4 regions of the Embleya australiensis genome follow, and region 1 is predicted to be linked to each of the others. Evidence: riboswitches for the same ligand, from Rfam matches in the RefSeq annotation. Region 1 holds a riboswitch; each other region holds the start of a gene.
What was found. Region 1 has a riboswitch for cobalamin ahead of ACMXN5_RS10650 (energy-coupling factor ABC transporter permease). Riboswitches for the same ligand answer to the same signal wherever they lie in the genome.

Region 1 (5,840 bases):
CCGACCCGAACCCGGCACCAGGCCACCGGTCAACAGCCGCAGCAGCGTGGTCTTGCCGCTGCCGTTCGGCCCGAGCAGGGCCAGCGCCCGGCCCGCCGGGACGGCCAGGGACAACCCGCTCAGCACCGGCGGCCCGTCCTCGTAGGCGTAGCCGACCTCTCGTACCCGCAGCGGAATCACGGCATCACCGATCCCAGAAGAAGAGTGGCGACGACGACCGCCGCCACGAGGAACACGGACCCGGCCATGAAGCCGCGCGAGACGGGCACCTCGTCCACGAGCACCCGCAACCGCCCGTCGTAGCCGCGCCCGGCCAGCCCTTCCTCCAGCCGCCGGGCCCGCGCGAAGGCGTGCACGAACACCGCCGACCCGAGCCCGGCCACCGAGCGCCACCGGGCCCGCCGGGTGCGATGCCCGAGCCGCCCGGCCTGGGCCTGGTTGATCCGGGCGGTGGTGTCGTAGAGCAGGAACAACATCCGGTACATCACCGCCGCCACGTCCACCACGGCCGCCGGCACACCCACCCGGGTCAGCCGGGGCAGGACGTCCGACAGCGGCGTGGTGAACGCGAACAACAACATCGCCAACCCGGCCGCACCGGAGCGGGCCACCAACTCGCCCGCGTGGCGCGGCCCGTCCGGCGCCCAGCCGACGCCGTCCGCACGGATCGACACGAGCAGGGTCAGCGCGCCGGTCACCGCGAATCCCAGCGGCGCGCGGGCCGCCCGCCACAGTCGTCGGGCGGGCACCTCGGCGAAGCCGAGCGCGATGGTCAGCACGGTGACCGCGACCAGCACCGCGCCCGGCCACGGCGGCAGCGCCACCGCGCACCCGAGCAGCCCGAAGGAGAGCACGGCCTTGTCGGCCGGATGGCGGCGGCGCCAGGCACTGGCATGCGCCGCCGCGTCGATCGGCAACACGGGTCAGCGACCCGGGACCGATACCGGGTCCTGCGCGGCGGCCGGATCGGGCCCCGGGCCCGACCCGTCGGGGGTGTCGCTCGCCTCGGGCGCGAGCTTTCGGCGGGTGCGCTTGACGCCGAACATGTACCCGACGACACCCGCGCCGAGCGCGGCCTGGAGCGCGAACAGGCCGGACTCGATCTCGCCGGACGGCGGCTCGTACAGCGGGCTGAACCACGGCTTGTAGTCAGGGTCGTTCTCGGTGATCGCGGTCTCGGCCCGGGCGTCGGAACCCGTGAACGGCTCGTCCTTGTCGTCGCCCATGCCGAACACCACGGGCAGCGCCGCGAGCAGCACCACGGCCAGCACGAGCAGCAGGTTGATCTTCGTCGAGCGCTTCACTTGCTCTTCTCCTCCTCGCGCACGGGCCGGGCGTCGCTCAGCACGCCGAGGCGGATCAGGTCACCGCGACTGGATTGGCGCAGCAGGCGCACCACCAGGACGGTCAGCAGGCCCTCGCTGATCGCCAGCGGGATCTGGGTGAGCGAGAAGATGCCGCCGAACTTGGCCAGCGCGCCCGGGAATCCGCTGTCCGGGTCGGGGAAGGCGAGGGCGAGCTGCACGCTGGTGACGCAGTAGGTGCTCAGGTCCGCGACGAATGCGCCGGCGAACACCGCGACGTCCAGCGGCATGGTGCCGCCGCGCCGGTCCAGGAGCGAGCGGGCGAGCCGGTACGCGCCGTAGCCGGCCCAGGGGCCGACGATCGCCATCGAGAACACGTTCGCGCCGAGCGTGGTCAACCCGCCGTGGGCGAGCAGCAACGCCTGGAAGAGCAGGGTGATCGTGCCGAGCACCGCCATGATCGGCGGCCGGAACAGGATGGCGCCCAGGCCGGTGCCGGTGGGATGCGAGCAACTGCCGGTGACGGATGGGATCTTCAGCGCGGACAACACGAACGAGAAGGCGCCGGACGCGCCGAGCAGCAGGGTGTTCTCGGGCCGGTCGCGCACCTCGCGGGTGAGCGCGCGGGCACCGTGGACGACGAACGGGGTCGACGCGACGCCCCAGGCGGCGGCGTGTTCCCAGGGCAGATAGCCCTCGGCGATATGCATGAGGAAGGGTCCCTCTCCAACACCTCGTGGACGGACGATCGCCGTGGCCGGTCTCCTGGCTGACGGGTCGTGCGTTCACGTCTCCGCCTTCCCGGGTCCGCGACAGCGGTCCCAGTGGCTTCCCGAGGCGACGAATCAACGTTCCCGCGGGGGTGGAGGAGAACTTCCCGATCACAGTGGCGAGGGCCGCGCCGGCATCGAACCGGCTTCCCGAGCACCACGGCGAGCCGACACTAGTGGTCGAGTGGACATGGCGACAAGGTGGCATCTGCAAACCGTGCGCAAGACCACAAGGCGGACGGAGCGGCGGAGCAATAGCCGCATTCCGGGGCGGTGTGCGACGGCCCGTCGGGGCGGGAGCGCGGAGCGGGGCACGCTCGCGATCGTGGGACCGGGCGCCCCTGCCCGGGGGAGAGGCGGGCCCTCAGCGCAGTCCGGGGCCGCGCCCTCGGACCACCAGGGTGCCCGCGACCCGGTCGCCGATGCGCTGGCCCCGCTCGCTGGTGAGCACCGCGACCAACCCGATCACACCGAGCGCGAACGCGTCGACGCACAGCAGCACCCAACGGATCGCCAGTTGGCGCCGCCCGGCCCGACCGCCGGACACGTCGACCACCCGAATCCCGAACGCCTGCATGCCCCAGGTGCGCCCGTCGTGCTCGGCGGGCCGCAGCACCCAGTACCAGAACAGGATCGCCACCGCGACCACGAGCACACCGGCGGTGATCGTCGCGGTGAGCGGACCGCTGCGGATCGAACCGTCGGGGTGGGTGGGCAGCAGCACGAACAGGAACATCGCGGCGCCGGGCAGCAGCGCGGAGGCGATCACGTCCACCGCGAACTGGCCGATCCGCCGGTACAGCAACGACGGGCCGACCCGATGTTCGATCGTCGGCAGCCACACCCGGGCGCGTGGCCCGACGGGATGGGCCGAGCGCGCGAACCGCTGCGGAAGGCTCCGTTCGTACATGGTGTTGTACTTTCCGCAACCGGTCGGGTTGACTCCCGGCACGGCCGATCTCGCGGAGATTGCGCCCGGTCGGCGGACAACCCGCCCGACCGGGCGGCGGCGAAATGATCATCGATCGGCGGGATCGACCGAAAACGATCAGATCGTCATCGGGCCGTCGGCCCCGAACAGGTCCGGCTCGGAGCGGCTGATCACGTCGTACAGCGGCTTGTAATTGATCCACGCCACCGTGTCGTTGCCGAGCTGCTCCCGGGTCAGGCGCGCGTTCTCCGGCGAGATCGGCCGCAGTTCGCCGGCCGCCTGGGCCAACAGCTGGACCTGGCAGGAGCGCTCCATGGTGATGAACCACCACGCCGCCGCGTCCACCGACTGTCCGACGGTGAGCAGACCGTGGTTGCGCAGGATCAGCGCCTTGCGCGAGCCGAGCGTCTTGGCGATCCGCCGCCCCTCCTCGGCGTCGAGCACCACGCCCGCGTAGTCGTCGAAGAGTTCGTGGTCCTCGTAGAACGGACACACGTCCTGGGTGATCGGCTCCAGCCGGATCCCGAGCGCGGACAACGCGCGCCCGTGCGTGGAGTGGCTGTGCGCCGCGGCGACCACGTCCGGGCGGGCCGCGTGGATCTGCGAGTGGATCGCGAACGCGGCCTGGTTGACGTGGAATCGGCCCTCGACGACCTGCCCCTCGTGGTTGACCAGGATCAGGTCGTCCACGGTGATGTGCTTGAACGACATGCCGAACGGGTTGACCCAGAAGTGGTCGACGAACCCGGGGTCGCGCGCGGTGATGTGCCCGGCCACCCCCTCCTCGAAGCCGAACCGGCCGAACAGCCGCAGTGCCGCGGCCAGTCGCTCCTTGCGGTGCCGGCGCTCCTGCTCCACGGTTTCGAACGTGGGCGGCAGCGCGAAGCTCAGATCGGTGGGCGAGACCGGTCGCGGCGGCGCCGACCGCCCCGTGCTCGGCGGGCCGTCCTGGGGGCGGGGCGCATCGGTGGCGGACATGTCCATCTCCTCGGACTCGGGGCGCGCACGGGTGCCGCCGACGCTACCCGCGAGTCACATCCGAGGACAGCCTTGCGCGGGCGCCGGATCGCACGGGGGCGCGCGGCCCGGGATTCTAGCGTCCGAACGTCGTGCGGATCGGATTTCCGGCAATTAATCGAATATTGCCCACGAACGCCTTCGGGCCGCTCCTACGCTGCCGTTCAGCGAGTCCGGGAGGTCGAGTCCGAAGCAGTCGAACTCGAATTCCCGGACCCGCTCGAAGGCGACGGGAAAAGTACGCGCGGACGTATACAGGGGGAAGGGGCGCGTGAGGTGAGCGGCGGGGGAGCGCATTCCATGGAGGTCGCGAATATCGGCGCACGGCCACCCGCGGGGGCGCCCGGGTCCGGCCGGGGCGACGGGGCGGGGTCGCGGGCCAGGACCGAGGCGGGCCGCCGGGGCACGCCCACGCGAGCGCCCGCGTCCAGGAGCCCGATCGCGAGGAGTTGGGCGGAGATGGCACCACCCCCACGCCGATCCAGACCGTCCCGGCGCAGATCAGCCGACCCGCCGACCGGATCCGATCCCGGGCGGGCCCCATCGATCGAGGTGGATGTCATCGAAGCAGTCGAGGCCGATCCCCCCGCGCCGACCGAGGTCGAACCGATCGCAGCGATCGAGGCGACCGCGGTCGGCGGCCCGCTCCCGAGCGATCCGGACCCGGGACCGCCCGCGTCCGGCGACGAGCCCGTCGGAGCCCACCGGAAAGCCGCACCGCCGATCGCCCCGGAGGCAATCATGGCCAATATGGAAACGGCCCTCAAGGAAGCAATGACGATCGAGGGTGCCGTGGGAGTGGCCCTGGTCGACTACACCAGCGGAATGGCGCTCGGAATTCTCGGCGGCAGCAAGGAACTCGATCTCAACGTGGCCGCCGCCGGGAATACCGACGTGATGCGCGCGAAGCTGCGCACGATGGAGATGTTGCACCTCGGCGACCAGATCGAGGACATCCTGATCACGACCGGCAAGCAATACCACCTGATCCGACCGCTGTCCGGACGGGCCGGGAAGGGGCTGTTCCTGTACCTCGTGCTGGTGAAGGACCGCGCCAACCTCGCGCTGGCCCGACACAGCCTCAAGCGTGTCGAGGAGGAGATCGAGGTCTGAGCCCGGAAGCGCCGGCGAGCCGAGGCCCGCTCGGCGCTTCCGCAGACCCATCCTCGACCCCCCCGGCGCCCCCGCCACCCCCGTGCGGCGGGCGCCGGCGGGGTGTCCGGGGACACGTGCGGCGGCCCTGGTCTCCCCGCTCCGTCTCGGATATGACGGTACGTCAGATGTACCGTCGAGCCTCGACGTACCTCGCGCGGGCGATCACCACCCGATCGTGCGCGGATCGTGTCCCCGAGTCCTCCGAGGAGCCGCATGTTGTCGGGCGAGAAGATCCTGATCACCGGTCCCGCGGGCCAGATCGCCTATCCGCTGACCGAATACCTGGCCCGGGACAACGAGGTGTGGGGCATCGCCCGCTTCTCGAACGCCGAGGACCGGGCGCGGGTGGACGCCCTCGGGGTGACCACGCGCGCCGTCGACCTGGGCTCGGGGGCGTTCGACGACCTGCCCGAGGACTTCACCCACGTGCTGCACCTGGCCACCTTCCAGGGCCCCGGACTCGACTACGACGAGGCGCTGCGGGTCAACGCGGAGGGCACGGGACTGCTGCTCCAGCACTGTCGTCGGGCCAAGGCCGCGCTGGTGATGTCCACCGCGTCGGTACTCAAGCCGCACCCGGACCCGATGCACGTCTTCCACGAGAGCGACCCGCTCGGCGACGCCAACGTCACGCACGCGCCGACCTACTCGGTGTCCAAGACC
Region 2 (5,840 bases), 1.7 Mb from region 1:
CCCGACGAGGGTCAGGACGCCGGTCAACAGTCGGATCGCGCGTGGTAGATGCCGATTGCGGCCGTATCCGCGCGAGTCCATCGCGGCAGCCAGAGCCAGTGAACGATCCAGCGCGTCCTGAAGGACCGGGATCGCGATCGACCGCAACGCCCGCATGCCCTTTTGCGCCCCGCCGCGCAGTCGGCGGGCCCTGCGCACGCGCTGTACGCTCTCGACCAACTGCGGCGCGACCGACAGCGCGACGACCACCGCCGCGCCCACCTCGTACAGCGCGGCCGGCACCGCCTTGAGCATGCGCTTGGGACTGGCCAGCGCGTTCGCCGCACCCAGGCACACGATCATCGTGGCCAGCCGCAACCCGTCGTAGAACCCGCCCAGGACATGTTCGAGCGCCACCGGTCCGAACAGGTGGATACCCGCCGCCCACGCGGGCAGCGGGATCTCCGGCAGGTTGACGAGCACATGCCCGCTCGCCGCGCCCGCGCCGAAGACGATCCGGAACAGTACCCGCATCACGATGATGAACAACCCGAGGAACAGGTACATCCGAAACGCCAGGGCCCACGGGGCGTCGCCGCGCCGGTTGGCGACGACGAACCCGGCCACCGCCAGGAGCGACGCGAGCAGCAGCGGGTTGGTGGTTCGGCCGGCGGCGGTGGCCAGCCCCAGGGCCCACAACCACCACGCACCGGGGTGCACGGTGCGGGGCAGCCGGCCGCCGCCGCGGCGGAATGCCGCGGCGGTCGGCGACGGTTTCGGGTGGGGCACGTTCATCCCGATCCGTCGGCGCGCGTCCGGCGGCGCCACGTGGTGAACCCGGCTGCCGCGCAGATGGCCACGAGCAGGGCGATGCCGACGATGGTCGTGGTCGGGATGCCGTCCCGCTTCTTCGTGGCCAACTCCTCGCCGCCGGTCCAGGTCTGACCCTGCGGGGTGACGCCGGAGGGTTGCACGGACGGCGCGGCCGAGGCGGGCTCGGGCGCCGCGGACTCGGTCGGGGCGGTGGAGGGCACCTCGCTCGCCGGAGCGGCCGGCGGGGGTGCGGACTCCATCGGATTGCCGGAGACGCCGGGCCCGGGGGCCAGGGGGTCGGTACCCGAGGTGGCGGTCCCGCCGGCCCCGTTCGAGCCGGACCCGGTCGACGCGGTGCCGCCTCCTGTTCCGGCCGGTTTGCCTCCCGATCCCGCCGACGTCGTGCCGTTGCCGGAGTTGCCTCCGTTGCCGGTCGGCGGTTGCGGGTTGTTCGTCCTGGGCGGCGGGTCCTGGGTGGCGGGCGTGGTTGGGCGTGACGGGGCCACGCGCGGCGAGGGGTTGGTGGTCTCGGTCTTGTTCTTGGAGAACGACCAGCCCTCGAAGCTGCCGGGCGGCGGTTTGCGGTTCATCGCGCCCCACTGGCTGTACGTCCACGAACCGCCGTTGGGGGAGTGCCAGTACGACCAGTAGGCGCTCGCCGGCGGCGTGTCGATGCATGCCTCGGAGTTGGCTCCCGGCTTGCCTTCGATCCGGCAGATGAAGGACTCGCCCCAGCGGGCAACGCCGGCGATCTCGATGCCGGCGTTCTTGATCGCGGCGTGCCCGGTGGCCTGATCGCCTCGTGCGCAGCGCACGATGGTCGTGCCGCCCAGCTCCTGGAAGTCGATCACGACCGTCACGCCGTTGCCGTCCGGGCAGTATCCGGGAGTGCCCTTGGAGGTGTCGACCGCGCGTGCGGTCGGTGCGGCGACGGTGAGCTGGGCGGTGGCGGGCAGGGCGAGCAGGGCCAGGGCGGCGACCAGGCGGGCCATTCGGCCTCTGCGGCCGAGGCGCCTCACGTGTGCTGTCCGTTCTTGCGGCGCGCACCCGCGCGGACGGCGAAGCCGGTGCCGACCAGGCCGACCGCGAGCAACACCAATCCGCCGACCTGGGCACCGGTACGGGCGAGGCTGCCACCGCCGCCGTTCGCGGTGCCGCCACCGCCGTAGGTGCTTCCGCTGCCGGATACCGAGCCGCCTGTGCCGGCCTGGTTCGTGTTCGTCGCGGACGCGGACGAAGACGCGGAGATCGACGCGCCGGCGGTCTGGCTGAGCGAGGTGGTGGGCGTTGCCGACGTCGAGGCCGACGGGCTCGCGGACTCGGTGTGGGTGGCCGAGCCGGTGGGTGCGGGAGTGTCGGAACGGGTCGGTACGGAAGTGCTCGTCGCGGTCCCGGTCGGTTCGGTCGGCGCCTTGCCCAGGTCGCCGAGCGGGACGCCCGCGAGCACGAGCAGGGCCTGCGGTGTCGCGCGGCGCCACTGGTCGCGCTGGAAGTCGGGGATGCCCTCCGCCCGAGCCGAGGTCAGCGCCTCCTCGTTGTAGGCGATCGTGCCGACGTCCTTGTTCGCGGCGCCGGCGTTGTCGGCGGTGATCTGGTGCTTGGCCACCCACGCGGCGGCCTTGTCCGCCTCTGCCGAGTAGCCGGCCGCGTGCAGGGTCTGCCCGGCCAGGCCGGTGCTGTTGGTGTTCGAGGCCGCCGTGGGACCCGAACCGCCGAACGAACCGTCCGCTTGCTGCCGCGACTTCAGCCAGTCCGCCCCCTTCTTCGCAGCCGCCGCAGCGCCGGTCGACCCGCTCTCCGCCGCCGCGGACAGCAGTGCCTGCACGGCCATCCCGGTGGAGTCCGGGTCGAGGACGGTGGTCGGGGTGTCCTGGCAGACCGGCCCGGTGCTGCCCAGTTGGTCCGGGAACAGTCGGAAGCCGCCGCTGGGGCACTGCTGCTTGATCAGGAAGTCCACCGCACTCTGCGGCACTCCGCCGCTGCGGGCCAGGCCCAGGACGGCGAGCGACTGCCCGAAGGCGTTGCCGGAGTCCGGGCTGCCGGTGAGCTTGTCCCGGACCCGACCGACGTCGTCGCCCGCGTCCGGGCCGGCGACCAGATCGAGGGTCTCCGCCCGCATGTCCAGCCCGCCGAACGCGGCCGGGTTGCGGCCGGCCACGACCGACGCGAACAACACCTTCGCGGTCGCCCCGGCGATCCGCGAGCCGGGTATGCCCCACTCCTCGGCGCTGTTGTACTTGCGGATGTTGGCCGCCACGGCGTCGGTCGCGGCCTTGAGCGCCGCAGGCTCCGAACGGGTGGCCGCCAGCGCCATGACGGTGTCGATGGTCAGGCCCCAGTCCGAACCGGAGAACCCGGGTATCCCCCCGTCGACCAGCTCCCCGGCCTGCCACTTCGCCGCCGCGGCGGCCTGCGTGGCATACGGGTTCGCGGCGTCGGCCGACGCGGAGAAGACAGGGGAGGCCGCGACCAGGATCGCGCCGCAGACCGCGACCGCGCCGGTCTTTCGCACAGTGAGCCAGGACATCGGTGGAACCCTTCCGGGACCGACGCGTCCCGGGGCTCGCCCACGACACGACGCCGGTCGGGCGGTCCGGGCTTCAGCGTGTAGTCCACGACAGCTGGAGCCGACAAAATTCGTACGCACCCAGGTATTCCGACTCGCGGCGGCCTCGCGGCCACCGCCTACGGTTGCGGGTCAGCGCCGGATTTCGACCGGCTTCCCCTGGGTTTCGAACTATGTAGTTGGAGTGCCGATATGGCTCGGCGTGCGGAGCCTACGGAACATTCCGGTCGTTGGACAATACGAGGAGTGCGGAAGCCGCCGTGCCCCTTGTCACGATGACGAACGCCACGGATCGGAATAGGCGGCAGGGGCGGTCACGTCGCGGGCGGTCGCCGGGGCGGGTACGTGCGTTCCCGCCCCGGCGAACTCAGGTCAGGAGGCCGTGTTCGGCAGCGTCGCGCGCACCTCCCGGGCCGCCGCGACCAGATTCTCCAGCGAGGTGCGGACCTCGGGCCAACCACGGGTCTTGAGGCCGCAGTCGGGGTTGACCCATAGACGTTCGGCGGGGATCGCGGCAAGTCCCTTGCGGAGCAGGCCCACCACCTCGTCCGCGCTCGGGACGCGCGGGGAGTGGATGTCGTACACGCCGGGTCCGGCCTCGCGCGGGTAGCCGTGGGCGGCGAGTTCGCCGGCGACCTGCATGTGTGAGCGGGCCGCCTCCAGGCTGATCACGTCGGCGTCGAGGTCGTCGATGGCCTGCACGATGTCGCCGAACTCGGCGTAGCACATGTGGGTGTGGATCTGGGTGGCCGCGCGTACGCCGGACGTGCTCAGGCGGAATGCCTCGGTGGCCCACGCCAGGTATTCGGCGTGGTCCACGGCGCGCAATGGCAGCGTTTCGCGCAGCGCAGGTTCGTCCACCTGGATGACCGAACTCCCGGCCGCCTCCAGGTCGTTGACTTCGTCGCGCAGCGCGAGCGCGACCTGTCGGGCGGTGTCGCCGAGCGGTTGGTCGTCGCGGACGAAGGACCAGGCGAGCATGGTCACCGGTCCGGTCAGCATGCCCTTGACGAGTCGGTCGGACAACGACTGGGCGAACGCGGTCCAGCGCACGGTCATCGGGTCGGGGCGGGAGATGTCGCCGGCCAGGATCGGCGGGCGCACGTACCGGGTGCCGTAGGACTGGACCCAGCCGTGCCGGGTGGCAACGTACCCGGTGAGCTTTTCGGCGAAGTACTGGACCATGTCGTTGCGTTCGGCCTCGCCGTGGACGAGGACGTCGATACCGGCCTTCTCCTGGAAGGAGATCACATCGCGGATCTCGGCCTCGATGCGCTCCTCGTACCCGACGCCGTCGATGCGTCCCGCCCGCAGGTCGGCGCGGGCGGCGCGCAGCTCGGCGGTCTGCGGGAAGGAGCCGATGGTGGTCGTGGGCAGCAACGGCAGGCCCAGATGCGCGCGTTGGGCCTCGGCCCGTTGGGCGTACGGCTTGCTGCGGCGCGCGTCGGCGTCGGTGACCGCGGCGGCGCGGGCGCGCACGGCGGGGTCGTGGGTGAGGGCGGACGCCTTGCGTGCGGCCAGGTCGGCCAGGTTGGCGGCGAGGTGGGTCGCGATGGTGTCGGTGCCCTGAGCGAGGCCGCGGGCCAGGGTGACAATCTCCTCGGTCTTCTGCCGGGCGAACGCGAGCCACCGGGCGATCTGCGGGTCGATGTCGCGTTCGGCGTCGGCGTCCAGCGGCACGTGCAACAACGAGCAGGAGGCGGCGACATCGACGCGGTCGGCCAAGCCCAGCAGTATGCCGAGGGTAGTCAGTGACTTGCCGAGGTCGTTGATCCACACGTTGCGGCCGTCCACGACGCCGGCGACCAGACGTTTGCCGGGCAGTCCGCCGACGGCGGCCAGCGCGTCCAGGTTGGCGGCGGCGGAGCCGGTGAAGTCCAGTGCCAGGCCCTCGATCGGGGCTTTGGCCAGGATCGGCAGCGCCTCGCCGAGGCGGTCGAAGTACGAGGCCACGAGGACCTTGGGCCGGTCGGTCAGTTTGCCGAGGTCGCGGTAGACGCGGGCGGCGGCGCCCAGTTCGGCGAAGCTGCGATCCTGCACCAGCGCCGGTTCGTCGAGTTGCACCCACTCGGCCCCGGCGGCGCGCAGGTCGGCGAGCAACCGCGCGTACACCGGAAGCAGCCGGTCCAGCAGGGTCAGCGGTTGGAAGTCGGCCGCGACGCCAGGTGCGGGCTTGGCGAGCAGGAGGTAGGTGAGCGGGCCCACCAGCACCGGTCGGGCGGTCAGGCCCAGCGCGACGGCCTCCTCGAACTCGGCCACCTGCTTGGCGGAGTTCGCCTCGAAGACGGTGTCCGGCCCGAGTTCGGGGACGAGGTAGTGGTAGTTCGTGTCGAACCACTTGGTCATCTCGAGCGGCGCGACGTCCTGCGTGCCGCGGGCCATGGCGAAGTAGCCGTCCAGGGCGTCGGCTTCGACGGCGGCGCGATGCCGGGCCGGGATCGCGCCCACGGCCACGGTGGTATCGAGGACGTGGTCGTACAGC
Region 3 (5,840 bases), 2.0 Mb from region 1:
TGATGTCGATCACGCGGTCGAGGAAGATCACCGCGGTGCGCACCGTGGCGCGCAGCTTGTCCCAGTCCATGCCCTCGCCGGCGACCACGTGCGCGCCGAGGTTGACCGAGCCGAGGTTGCACACGGCGGTCTCGCCGTCGCTGGTGACCTCCAGGATCTCGGTGCACAGGTTGGACAGGTGCACCACGTTGCCCGGCTCGGCGGCCTGGTTGCAGGTCCGGTTGGCGGCGTCCTTGAAGGTCATCCAGCCGTTGCCGGTCTGCGCGAGCGTGCGCATCATCCGGGCGTACAGGTCGCGCGCGGGCATCTGCCGGACGAACCGGCCGTCCCGCTCGGCGGCTTCGTACACCTTGTCGAACTCGGCGCCCCACAGGTCGGGCAGCTCGGGCAGCTCGTTCGGGTCGAACAGCGACCAGACGCCGTCCTCCTCGACGCGCCGCATGAACAGGTCCGGCACCCAGTTGGCCAGGTTGAGGTTGTGCGCGCGACGCGCGTCCTCGCCGGTGTTCTCCCGCAGTTCGAGGAACTCCAGGATGTCGGGGTGCCAGGTCTCCAGATACACGCAGGCCGCGCCCTTGCGCCGGCCGCCCTGGTTGACCGCGGCCACCGACGAGTCGAGGGTCTTCAGCCACGGCACGATGCCGTTGGAGTGCCCGTTGGTGCCCCGGATCAGCGAGCCGCGCGAGCGCACCCGCGACCAGGCCACGCCGATGCCGCCGGCGAACTTCGACAGCCGGGCGATTCGCCCGTACATGTCGTAGATCGACTCCAGCTCGTCCTTGGGCGAGTCGAGCAGGTAGCACGAGGACATCTGGGTGTGCACGGTGCCGGAGTTGAACAGCGTCGGCGAGCTGGGCAGGTAGGCCAGCGAGGACATCAGCCGGTAGAAGCCGATCGCCTCGCCGGGCTCCTTGGACAGACCGCACGCCACGCGCAGCAGGAAGTGCTGCGGGGTCTCGACCACCTTGCGCGAGACGGGGTGGCGCAGCAGGTAGCGGTCGTAGACGGTGCGCAGACCGAAGTACTCGAAGCGGCGGTCGCCGTCGGCGTCGACGGCGGCGTCCAATTCGGCGGCGTGCGCGGCGACGAACGCCGCGGTCTCCGCGCCGATGATGCCCTCGCGGTGACCGAGCGCGATGCCGGCGCTGAACGAGGCGACGCCGGCCTCGGCGGCCTCGTCGGCGATCCGGCCGGCCAGCAGGCGCGCGGCGAGCCGCGAGTAGGCGGGCTCCTCGGCGATCAGCTCGGCGGCGGTGCGCACGGCCAGGTCGGCCGCCGCGCCGCGGTCCGCACCCTCGTTCAGACCCGCGACGACCCGGCGGACGACCCGATCCGGATCGACCTCCGGCAGATCGCGCGCCTGGGTGCGCACCAGGGTGGCAAGGCGGTCCTCGGGGCTCTCGTCGACCCGCATCCGGGTCGCGCCCACGCTGTCCACAACGGTCACGTGCTCTCTCCTCGCGAGCTCGTACGTACAGGTGACCCCACGCCCGAAGGCGCGGGCAGCCGGCAGGTATTCGGACTCGCGGGCATGCCGGGGCACCGCCGGGCACGGCGTGTGCTCGGTGGTCCGCGGAGTGCCTAGGGGTCGTCGCTTCCCGTACGCCCTTCGGCGTCCGGCGCTCCATGACGACTTTCGTTCCCGCTCACCGCTGCGGGGGCAGTTCCGGCCTCGCACCGGATTCCCTCTTGCCTCGCCTTCCCGGAAACTCCGGTCGGGCGAACCAGCTGCGTCGCAGAGCATATATGTAGTGGCGGGGTGGTCGTCGCACCCCCAGGTGTTGTGTCGCGTCCCGATTCCCGGCGTGTCACGGTTCGCCGGAGACGTGCCCGGGTGGTACGACCGGCGGGCAATTGCGACGCGCGTCGAGCACCCCGAACCCCCGCTCCCCCCGCGCCCGTCCGGCCCCACCGGGCCTGCGCGGGCCGCGTGGGACGGGGCCGAGGGCGGCGGGAACGCGGCGGGGACGGACCGGATCGACGGTGCGTCGCGCGTCGGCCGCCGCGCCGATCGGCCGGCAAATTCCTTCCCCGCCGGGCGTGTCGGAGGACGCGTGACAAGAAGCACATCGCGCGGCGGTCGGCCGATTCACGCGGAGCGGATCGGCGGCCCCGGCCCTCGGGTCGGGCCCGGCGGGGGCGCCTCCGGGCCCGGATCGCGTCATGTGGCCGGCTCACGGGCGACGCGTGCGCGGGCTCGGTCCGGGTGGGCGGGCGTGTCGGGGCGGGCTGCCTTGCGGTCGGTCCGTCGGCCGGGGTACCTCCCGGCCCGAGTCGCGCCATTCGGCGACCAACGCCTCGTAGACGGGAGTCTCGAACGTCTCGGTGGGCCACGGCCCGTACGGGGCTCGCAGGATCTTCATGCCGACCCAACCTCACGAGGGGGCGCGAAGTAACCACCAACCGGGTGATGCCACTCGGTCGATTGACGGCCCCGCCCCCGAGCCGGGTCACCCACGCCGACGCCCGATCGCCGCCACACAGGGTGAGCGGCACGGATGGCACCCCCGCGCGCGGCCCTCCTACTCGGTCGGGTACGCCGCGGCGCGCAGGGCGGTGAAGGCTTCGGCGAGGGCCGCGGCCGTCCAGTGGGCGTTCAGGCCGCTGGGGTTGGGGAGTACCCAGATTCCGGTGTCGTCGATCGTCTCGGGCTGACGGCCGACCACCGCCTTGGGGCGGCCGAAGCCGGTGCGGTATGCGCCGATGCCAAGGACCGCCAACCAGGCCGGTCGGTACCGGCGTACCTTCGCGGTGAGCGCCAGGCCGCCGGCCCGGTACTCCTCCTTCGTCAACTCGTCGGCGCGCGCGGTGGTTCGGGCCACCACGTTGGTGATGCCGAGGCCGAGCGTGGTCAACTCGCGCTGCGCGGCGGGCTCGATCAGGCGCGGGGTGAAGCCCGAGGCGTACAGGGCAGGCCAGAACCGGTTGCCGGGACGGGCGAAGTGGCGCCCGGTGGCGCCCGACCACAGGCCCGGGTTGATCCCGCAGAACAGCACCCGCAGGTTCGGCGCGATCACGTCCGGGATGCTCCGACCGTGCGCGGCGGCCAACTCGTCGGCGGTGGGGTTGCGTCCGGGCGGGATGGGCAGCACGATCGACGCGGCGGCATCGGTCTTCGCGCCCGCCGCGCCCGCCTCGGCCGCCCGCGCCTCGTCCCTCTCGCTCACGGCGCCTCCGCGATCATCGCCGTCCCCACCGAGCGGAAGCCGATCCGGTCGTACACCCGCGCGACGTCCTCGTCCCCCGCGCTCAGGAACACCGTCTCGCTCCCGCCCTCCAGCGCGTGCCGGGCCAACTCCCAGGTCACCGCCGCCGCGAGGCCGCTGCGCCGGGCCGCCGGGAGGGTGGCCACGCCGACGATCTCGGTCGTGTCGTACAGGTGCTGGTAGCTGCCCACACACAGCGGTCCGGCCGGGCTGTACGCCGCGAACATCACCGTCTCGCCGCTGCGCAACCGCTCGTTGAGGTAGGACAGCAGGCCCGGGTCCTGGCCGAGCGCGGCGGTGTCCCGCTCGGCGGGCCCGTCGGAGCCGGGCGCGGTCCCGGGGTTGGCGAAGCCGATCGCCGCGACGCTGTGCACGATCGCCAGGTCGGTGGCGTCGGCGCGGATTCGCCGCAGCGTCACCAGGTCCGGCAGATCCGGGCGCTCGGCCGGATGTTCGTCCGGGTCGAGCACCATCAGCGGGTGCTCGTGTATATGCAGTTCGGCCTCGATCGCGGCCGCCCGCAGCGCGGGGGTGGTCTCGTGGACCCATTCGAACGTCTCGGGCACTTTCAACTCTCTCTGCCGCGCCCGCACCGCGCGCACGTCCGCGACGGTGGGCTCGGCGAGGCCGCCGAGCGTGGGTCGGGCATAGTAGGGCCACCCTTCGCCCTCCCGGACGAACAGCGTCAGCGCGCCGATCACCTCGGTGCGGGTGAACCGGCGGGGCACCGCGTCGTAGAAGATCTCCAAATGCGCGCGCAGTTCCGCGGCGGACTTCGGCATGCGGGTCAGTGTGACACGGCCGTCGGCACCGGTTCGGCCCGGTGTCCGAAGCCCGCGTTCGACCCGAAGCCCGCCTTCAACCGGCCCAGGAGTTCGGACAATCGCTCCGCGTCCTCGTCCGGCCAGTCGGCCAGCCGCTCGGCGACCACCGCGAGGCAGCTCTCGGTGGCCCGGTCGACCACGGCGCGCCCCTCCGGGGTGAGTCCGAGCAGCACCGACCGGCCGTCGCGCGGGTCCGCGCGGCGGGCCACCCAGCCGTGTTCGACCAGGTGCGCGAGGTGTCGGCTGACCACGGACATGTCCAGGTCGAGGAGTTCGGCCACCCGCCCGGCGCGCAGCGGTTCGGCACTGCGGCCGAGCACGAACAGGACCGCGGAGCCGGACGGCAGGCTGCCGGGCGGGACGGCCTTGGCGAGGCCGCGGTGTACGCCGACGATGCCCTCCAACTCGGTGAGCAGGTGCCGACAGGCTTCCCTGGTGGCCATGGCGGCTCGCTCCTTCCTGTGCGCGGGCGGTCGTGCGCCCGCGCCGCGGCGACTTCGTTGCCTGTCACAACCATAGAAGAAATTAGTTGCATTTGACAACTTCTCCGGCCGGCGAATCCGCCATGCCCGGCCGGCGCCCGGGTACGGTATGCGGCGTTCCCGCAGCCGACGGAGGCACCGCCGTGTCCGGATCGCCCGCTCGTCGCGTGTTCGACGCGCACCTGCACATCGTCGACCCGCGTTTCCCGCTCGTCGCCAACCACGGCTACCTGCCGCCGACCTTCACCACCGCCGACTACCTGGCCCGGGCCGTCCCGCTCGGCGTGACCGGTGGCGCGGTGGTGTCCGGCTCCTTCCAGGGCTTCGACCAGACCTACCTCCTCGACGCGCTGGCCCGACTCGGCCCCGCCTTCGTCGGGGTGACCCAGCTGCCGCCCGACGTCCCCGACCGGCGGATCGCCGAGCTGGACGCGGCCGGGGTGCGGGCGATCCGGTTCAACGTCCGGCGCGGCGGCTCGGCGACGCTCGACCACCTGGACCGGCTCGCCCGCCGGGTCCACGAGATCGCCGGCTGGCATGCCGAGCTGTACCTCGATGCCCGCGATCTGCCCGACCTGCTGCCGGTGTTGACCGCGCTGCCGAGGGTGAGCATCGACCACCTGGGGCTGTCCCGGGAGGGGCTGCCGCATCTGCTGCGGCTGGTCGAACACGGCGCCCGGGTCAAGGCCACCGGCTTCGGCCGGTTCGACGCGGACGTACCCGCGGCGCTGCGCGCCGTCGCCGCCGCCGACCCGCGGGCCCTGCTCGCCGGCACCGACCTGCCCTCGACCCGGGCGCCCCGCCCGTTCCGGGACGCCGATCTCGACCTGATCGCCGACTCGGTCGGGCCGGACCTGGCCGCCGCCGTCCTGTACGACAACGCGCACGCCCTCTACCGTCCGCGCGGGTAGGCCCTGTCCGGCGGGTCGTCTGCACCCCTCACTCCCGGGCCGCGAGCGCCCGGACCGTGTCCATGTCGTCCGCCTCCGCGGCCGTCTTGTCCTCCCGGTAGCGCAACACCCGCGCGAAGCGCAGTGCGAGGCCGCCGGGATAGCGGGTGCTGGTCTGCAACCCGTCGAAGGCGATCTCCACGACGAGTTCGGGTCGCACCCACACGGTCCAGTCGTCCCGGCGCACCTCGAGTTCCCGCAACCGTTCGGTCTGCCACGCGAGCAGTTCGTCGGTGAGCCCCTTGAACGTCTTGCCGAGTATCACGAACCCGTCCCCGCCCGGATCCCGCGCGCCCAGGTGCAGATTGCTCAGCGTGCCGCGCCGGCGGCCGTGGCCCCACTCGGCGGCCAGCACCACCAAGTCGAGGGTGTGCCGCG
Region 4 (5,840 bases), 1.7 Mb from region 1:
CCCAAGGCCTGTCATGACTCCTCCTTCTCGGCCGCAGCCGCGGCAAAGCCGACGGCGACGTGGACGCTGCGCAGGCGCACGGCTGTCCTTTCGATCGTTCTCAGGCGACCCGACTGTCGACGGGTTCCGACCGCAGCGCTGCCGAGGGGCTGCGGCGCGCTGGACCGCGGCCGGCGCCGGGGCCGGCGTGCGGACACCCGTGATCTCGATGTCGCCGGCGTGCGGCGGCCCGGTCGGCGATGGCGGCCTGCTCCGCCGGGTCAACCGCGAGACCCCACCGGGCCTTCATCGCGACCGGGTCCGCCAAGTACGTGCAGTCGTACGGCTGATACGGCGGCACCCACTCACGGACGTCCTCGTCGGCCTTGGCTCGGTTCGTCACGGCCGACACCGCGATCGGCAGCCGGTCGTCACCCAAGTCGTTCGCGTGCTGCGCGCGCTCCCTCGGCGTCCACGCGCTCGCGCCGCTGTCCCACGCCTCGGCCGACGCGGCCGTCGCCGGTGCGGAGCACACCACTGCGGACAGCGCTGCCGCGGCGGCAGCAGCGGACCGGCAACGCAGTGGAAGACGCATCCGACTCCCATCCATACGATTCGTTGGTTCGGGTAGTCGTACAGGCCCGCGCCACTCCGAGTCGAGTCAGGCGCGCGGGCGTTCACCCGCCCGGACGACGAGGTGCCCGCACTTGGGCGACGCAGGCTGTACGGTCACCCCGACGGGTGGATGTGTGTGAATGGGGGACCCCGGCGCGCCAGTCGACGGGATTGAAGAGGGCCTCTGGTGCCCTGGACGGTGCGGTGCATTCGAAGGTACCGGTGGCGGCGTCGGCCGAGCCGGGCAGGGAGAGCATCGGGAGTGCGGTGCCGGTGCCGGTGCCGGCGCGGGTGCGGGCGCGGGCTCACACCAGTTTGTCGCCGGCCGCGTCGAGCGCGGGCGACAGGCTGCGGTATCCCTGCCCGAACTCTCGGGGAGCGGTCCAGGAGCCGCTGAGGCCGTCACCGGGGCGGTGTGTCCACAACACTTTCTGGTGTCCGGCGTAGGAGACGAACAAGCCGCGCCCGGGGGTCCAGGCGACCGCGGGGCGGTGTGGGTCCTGTGGATGTCCGGGAAGTGAGCATTGCCGAGGGCGGCCAGGTGTAGCGGCGAAGACATCCGGCGGGGCCCCGGCTTGGACTTTTTCCCTGGTCAGCGCCTCTTGAACACCGTCGGGACGACAGGATTTGGACCTGCGACCCGTTGACCTCCAGCGCCCGAACGGGCGTTCTTGCCGTGCCCGTTGGTGCAGAAGCCTTGGGCTGGACGCTTTCCTGTCCGGGTGTCATGGGGATAGTCGATGCCGCGTGATCCCCAATCCGTGAGAGGGCCGTGAGAGGGCCGTGAGATAGGTGCTGTTGTCGCGACATGCTCGCCGCCTCGGGAGGAGGGGCCCGGGGACCGACGCCCGCACCTGTCGAGGTAGCGGCCACCGTGTCGACGGTGGCCGCTACCTCGTTCGGTCAGGGTGTGGTGGGGCAGTGCAGTGTGGGGGTGTTCCGGTGAGCGCCCGCACTGCTCAGGTCGGCGAAGCCGGTGCCGGCCAGGCCGAGGACCGCCTGAGCGGTGGCCCTGGTGGCGGTGGCCGGGTTGTACCCGCCGGCGTCGTAGGCGATCGCGCCTCGCGTGGCCGTGGATGCCGGGCAACCGACCTGACGTTCGGTCAGGAAATGCCGGGCGGCCAGGCCCGGTATCACGCGCCAGGACGAGAGCAGGGCCTGGGCGGCCAGGCCGGTGCTGTTGGCGTTCGAGGTGGTGGCGCCCACCGTACCGAAGCCGCCGTCGGAAAGCTGGTGTGAGGCGAGCCAGTTCAGTCCGGCTGTCGCTTCCTGGTGGCGCCCGGTGGCGGCCAGCGCCTGCACGCTCATCGCGGTCGAGTCGGCGTCGCTGGTGCAGGTGGACAGACCGTAGTCGAGGGGGAATCCGCCGTCGGCGCAGTGTGCGTCGGCCAGGAAGTCCACCGCGGCGGCGGGGGCGCCGGCCGGAGTGCGGTCGAGCGCCAGGAGTGCGAGGGACTGGCTGAAGGCGTTGCTGTAGTCGCCCCACGGCGAGGTGTCGGTGAAGCGGCCGGAAGGCTTTTGCAACGAGCGCAGCCGGGCCGGGAGGTCCACGCCGCCGAACGAGGTGGGGTCGACACCGCGTACCTCGGCGGCGAGGAGGGTCTTGGCGGTGGCTCCGGCGTAGGCGTTGGTGGTGCCGTCGCCGATGTACCCGGACAGGATCTCCGGGCGGGCGAGCCACGTGGTGGCCTTGGCCCCGTTGTCGTCGGCGACCCCGGCGGCGGCGAATGCGAAGATCGCGTCGATCGTCAGGCCCTGGTCGGGGTAGGTCACTCCGTCGAAGGTGGTCTCGAAGCGTTCGCCGTCGACGAGTTGCCGGGCCAGCCATCCCGCCGCGGCCTGGGTGCGGTTGCCGGAGAGTATGGACACGTTTGCCTGGGGCGTCGTGTCGGTCGTCGGCGGTGCCGCCACGGCGGTGGACGGGATCAGGGCGGCCGTACCGGCGAGGGCCAGTCCGCCGAACAGCGCGGCGATCCGGCGTCCGGGTCGGGTGAGCGTCATCACAGTGCCTTTCCGGGCCCATGGCACGGCGGACCCGGGAGACCCGGCGGCCGAGCGGGCACACCGACGGCGGCACCGTCCCGACGCACGGGTCGCTGGGGCTCCGTCCCGCGGACCACGACGGGGATGGGAGACGAACACTCCGGCGGCGGGCATTCGGGCTCGCCGTCGGGAGGGACGGATCACCGCTGCGGGTCAGCGCCGGATTCACACCGGACTTCCCCCGTCGTCGGAGCTACTGCGGGTCGTCGCACAAGACGATCGAACAGATGAAGACGCCCGGAATCGGTACGTCGACTGCTCAGACCTGCAGATCCCGCACTCTACGGATCGCTCACTCCGGAAGGAACTCCCTTTCCGGCCAACAAGATCGCCGGCACATGAAGGATGGATCCGGCACTGGGCCGAGACGCGCACGACGCGGAACCCGGAAATCCTTCTTGGGGCTTCGGTACCTGCCTGCACGCCGACCTGGGGTGCGACGGTCCGACGGTCTCAGTACGCGCGACAGATTGGTCGACACAGGGGCATGTCGAACGGGTCGGCGTCCGAAGCGGATGAGGTTCCGGGTCGGGTCTGGTGCCGGCGAGGGCCGCGTGTCATGCTGTGGCCTGCTGTGCGACGGCGAAGCCGAGGAAACCGGTGTGATTCCGGTGCGGTCCCGCCACTGTGATCGGGGAGCGACTCCCGTCAAGGCCACGGCCCCGCTTCGGGGTTGGAAGGCCGGGGGAAGTGTTGATCCGAGAGCCAGGAGACTCACGTCGTCGCCACCTCGACACAACCGGGGCGGATTTCCCCGAGAGAGGCCGGTGGTTCGCCATGTCTGTGGTGCTGAGCCGTATCTACACTCGCACGGGCGACGCGGGCACGACCGCGTTGGGCGACAACTCCCGTGTCCGTAAGACCGATCCTCGGATCGTCGCCTATGCCGACACCGACGAGACCAACGCCGCCATCGGCGTGGCGCTCGCGCTGGGCTGCCTGGACGCGGAGTTGCGGAACGTCCTGGAAGGCATCCAGCACGACCTGTTCGACGTGGGCGCGGACCTGTGCGCTCCGATCCGCGACGGAGACGAACGCCTGCGGGTCCGAGACGAGGACGTATCCCGCCTCGAGCGTCTGTGCGACACGTTCAACGAACGGCTCGAGCCCTTGCGGTCGTTCGTACTGCCGGGCGGTACACCCGGTGCGGCGCTCCTGCACACGGCGCGGACGGCCGCACGCCGGGCGGAACGCTCGGCGTGGGCGCTGGTCGACACGGACACGGAGTTGTCCGGCGGCGAGGCGGCGACGGTGAACCCGGTGTGCGTCCGCTATCTGAACCGTTTGTCGGACCTGCTCTTCATTCTCGCGCGGTTGGCCAACGACGGCGGGCGCGGCGACGTGCTGTGGAGTCCCGGCCGCAACCGCTGACATCGGGCCGCCACCGTTCCGCCGGCGATATCGCACCGGTCCTCGACAGCCGTGGCGGCACGAACGACTCGCTCGGGAGCCAACCGAATTGCGTTCCCGGACTTGCCACCCGGCCGCCGCCGCGGCCGGGTGGCAAGGCTACGGTCGCGGTGACCGGATCCCGCGGCTCGGCGCCGGCCGAAGGCTCCGAGGAGCTCTCCCCCATGCGCTCCTGTGCGCCCCTGCGCGGGCACTTGCCCCGCCGGTCGACCCCGAACATCTCCCTGTCGGCCGGCGTCGCCGACACACAACGCACATCCGACGCGCCCAGGCCGGACGCGCATCGCGGGGTTCCACGCCCATCGTCGAGACGCGTCGCCCTATGAGGTGCCCCACCGGTTCATGAGCAGCTCGCGCGCGGGCGGGGGGCACAAGGCAGAGGTGGTAGGCGCCACCTACGGAACGCAGCTATGGAGCGGGCTTCGTCCGCTTGGTGGTGGTCGCGGTATCGGCCTGCGTAGGGCCGTGGTCGGCCGGGGCGGGGTCGAACACGATCGGTGCCTCGAACGCGGCCTTGCGGGATGCGCGCCGCAGGGCGGCCAGTACCGCCGGGCCGACGAGGACGATCGCGACGCAGTTGGTGATGGCGCGGCCGGTGTCCCATCCGAAGGTCGAGGTGAGCACGGTGAACACGAAGAACCGGCGCAGGTTGTCGAGGATGTCGTCGCCGGGGACGAACGCGGGGCCGACCATGGATTCGGAGTCGGCGAGGAACGGCCAGAACCACATGTTCATGAGGAACCCGAACGCGTAGGCGGCGAAGACGCCGTAGCAGGCGAGCATGACGATCTCACGCCGCCCCCGGACGCGTCGGGGCAGCAGCCCCGCGCCGAGTCCGACCCAGGCCGAGGCCAGCATCTGAAACGGCAACCACGGGCCGACGCCGGCGGTCAGCAGGGCGGATGCGAACAGTGAGGTGCAGCCGAGTACGAACCCGAATCCAGGGCCGAACACTCGCCCGGCCAGGACGAGCATGAAGAACACCGTCTCGATCCCGGCGGTGCCGGCGCCCAGCGGACGCAGTGCCGCGTTGATCGCGGAGAGCACGCCGAGCATGGCCAGCGCCTTGGAGTCGAGCCCGCCGCTGGTGAGTTCGGCCAGCACCACCGCGACCACGAACGGCAGCGTGACGGCGAAGACCAGCGGCGCGTCGCCCGAGTGCGCCGCCGATTCGGGGGAGGGGGAGGCGAACAGCGGCCACAGGAACATGGCCAGGCCCGCGATCGAGGCGATGGCGAGCACGATCGCGGTACGCGCGGTGATCCGGATCGCGTTGACGCGTTTGCGCGTGTCGGTGACGATCGTCATCCGGTGGGCTCCCTGTCTGCGGCGGATGCGCGAGCGTCGCGTGCGGTCGGGACGCCGTCCTCGGAGGCGAACTCCCGGCCGCTGATGTCCGTATCCGCGAGGGCGTTGCCGACGTCGGTGACGGTCAGCCATTCGGCCGGTGCGAGGATCTTGGCCACCTGGGGTGCGAACGCGGGCGAGGAGACGACGACTTCGGCGGTCGGACCGTCGGCGACGATGTCGCCTTCGGCCATCACCACCACGCGGTCGGCGACCTGGGCGACGAATTCGACGTCGTGTGTGGCCAGTACGATCGCCCGCCCGGCGTCGGCGAGTTCGCGCACCACCCGGACGAACCGCCGCTTCGCGTGGTAGTCGAGGCCGCGCGTCGGTTCGTCCAGCAGCACCACCTGTGGCGCGGCGACCAGCTGGATGGCGAGTACCAGGGCGAGGCGCTGCCCCTCGGAGACGTCGCGCGGGTGCAGGGTGCCGTCGATCCCCGGCGC

Region 2: another riboswitch for cobalamin. It lies ahead of ACMXN5_RS03675 (prenyltransferase/squalene oxidase repeat-containing protein); the one in region 1 lies ahead of ACMXN5_RS10650 (energy-coupling factor ABC transporter permease).
Region 3: another riboswitch for cobalamin. It lies ahead of ACMXN5_RS02150 (ribonucleoside-diphosphate reductase subunit alpha); the one in region 1 lies ahead of ACMXN5_RS10650 (energy-coupling factor ABC transporter permease).
Region 4: another riboswitch for cobalamin. It lies ahead of ACMXN5_RS03700 (cob(I)yrinic acid a,c-diamide adenosyltransferase); the one in region 1 lies ahead of ACMXN5_RS10650 (energy-coupling factor ABC transporter permease).

Annotation. Positions count from the first base shown of each region.
Region 1 is NZ_CP182422.1:2,538,621-2,544,460, reverse strand. Features, by position in the region: gene ACMXN5_RS10665 (energy-coupling factor ABC transporter ATP-binding protein) at 1-180, opposite strand, end outside; gene cbiQ (cobalt ECF transporter T component CbiQ) at 177-920, opposite strand; gene ACMXN5_RS10655 (energy-coupling factor ABC transporter substrate-binding protein) at 924-1,304, opposite strand; gene ACMXN5_RS10650 (energy-coupling factor ABC transporter permease) at 1,301-2,014, opposite strand; cobalamin riboswitch at 2,043-2,251, opposite strand; gene ACMXN5_RS10645 (RDD family protein) at 2,439-2,984, opposite strand; gene ACMXN5_RS10640 (class II aldolase/adducin family protein) at 3,123-3,983, opposite strand; gene ACMXN5_RS10635 (hypothetical protein) at 4,764-5,135, shown strand; gene ACMXN5_RS10630 (NAD-dependent epimerase/dehydratase family protein) at 5,391-5,840, shown strand, end outside.
Region 2 is NZ_CP182422.1:878,612-884,451, reverse strand. Features, by position in the region: gene ACMXN5_RS03685 (CbiQ family ECF transporter T component) at 1-774, opposite strand, end outside; gene ACMXN5_RS03680 (hypothetical protein) at 771-1,811, opposite strand; gene ACMXN5_RS03675 (prenyltransferase/squalene oxidase repeat-containing protein) at 1,808-3,319, opposite strand; cobalamin riboswitch at 3,424-3,582, opposite strand; gene metE (5-methyltetrahydropteroyltriglutamate--homocysteine S-methyltransferase) at 3,731-5,840, opposite strand, start outside.
Region 3 is NZ_CP182422.1:524,939-530,778, forward strand. Features, by position in the region: gene ACMXN5_RS02150 (ribonucleoside-diphosphate reductase subunit alpha) at 1-1,414, opposite strand, end outside; cobalamin riboswitch at 1,492-1,745, opposite strand; gene ACMXN5_RS02155 (hypothetical protein) at 2,175-2,363, opposite strand; gene mug (G/U mismatch-specific DNA glycosylase) at 2,523-3,083, opposite strand; gene ACMXN5_RS02165 (GNAT family N-acetyltransferase) at 3,164-3,988, opposite strand; gene ACMXN5_RS02170 (MarR family winged helix-turn-helix transcriptional regulator) at 3,994-4,473, opposite strand; gene ACMXN5_RS02175 (amidohydrolase family protein) at 4,656-5,423, shown strand; gene ACMXN5_RS02180 (ATP-dependent DNA ligase) at 5,452-5,840, opposite strand, start outside.
Region 4 is NZ_CP182422.1:886,122-891,961, reverse strand. Features, by position in the region: gene ACMXN5_RS03720 (hypothetical protein) at 1-15, opposite strand, end outside; gene ACMXN5_RS03715 (hypothetical protein) at 101-574, opposite strand; gene ACMXN5_RS03710 (hypothetical protein) at 900-1,022, opposite strand; gene ACMXN5_RS03705 (prenyltransferase/squalene oxidase repeat-containing protein) at 1,498-2,595, opposite strand; cobalamin riboswitch at 2,726-2,860, opposite strand; cobalamin riboswitch at 3,228-3,353, shown strand; gene ACMXN5_RS03700 (cob(I)yrinic acid a,c-diamide adenosyltransferase) at 3,415-4,008, shown strand; gene ACMXN5_RS03695 (ECF transporter S component) at 4,456-5,355, opposite strand; gene ACMXN5_RS03690 (ABC transporter ATP-binding protein) at 5,352-5,840, opposite strand, start outside.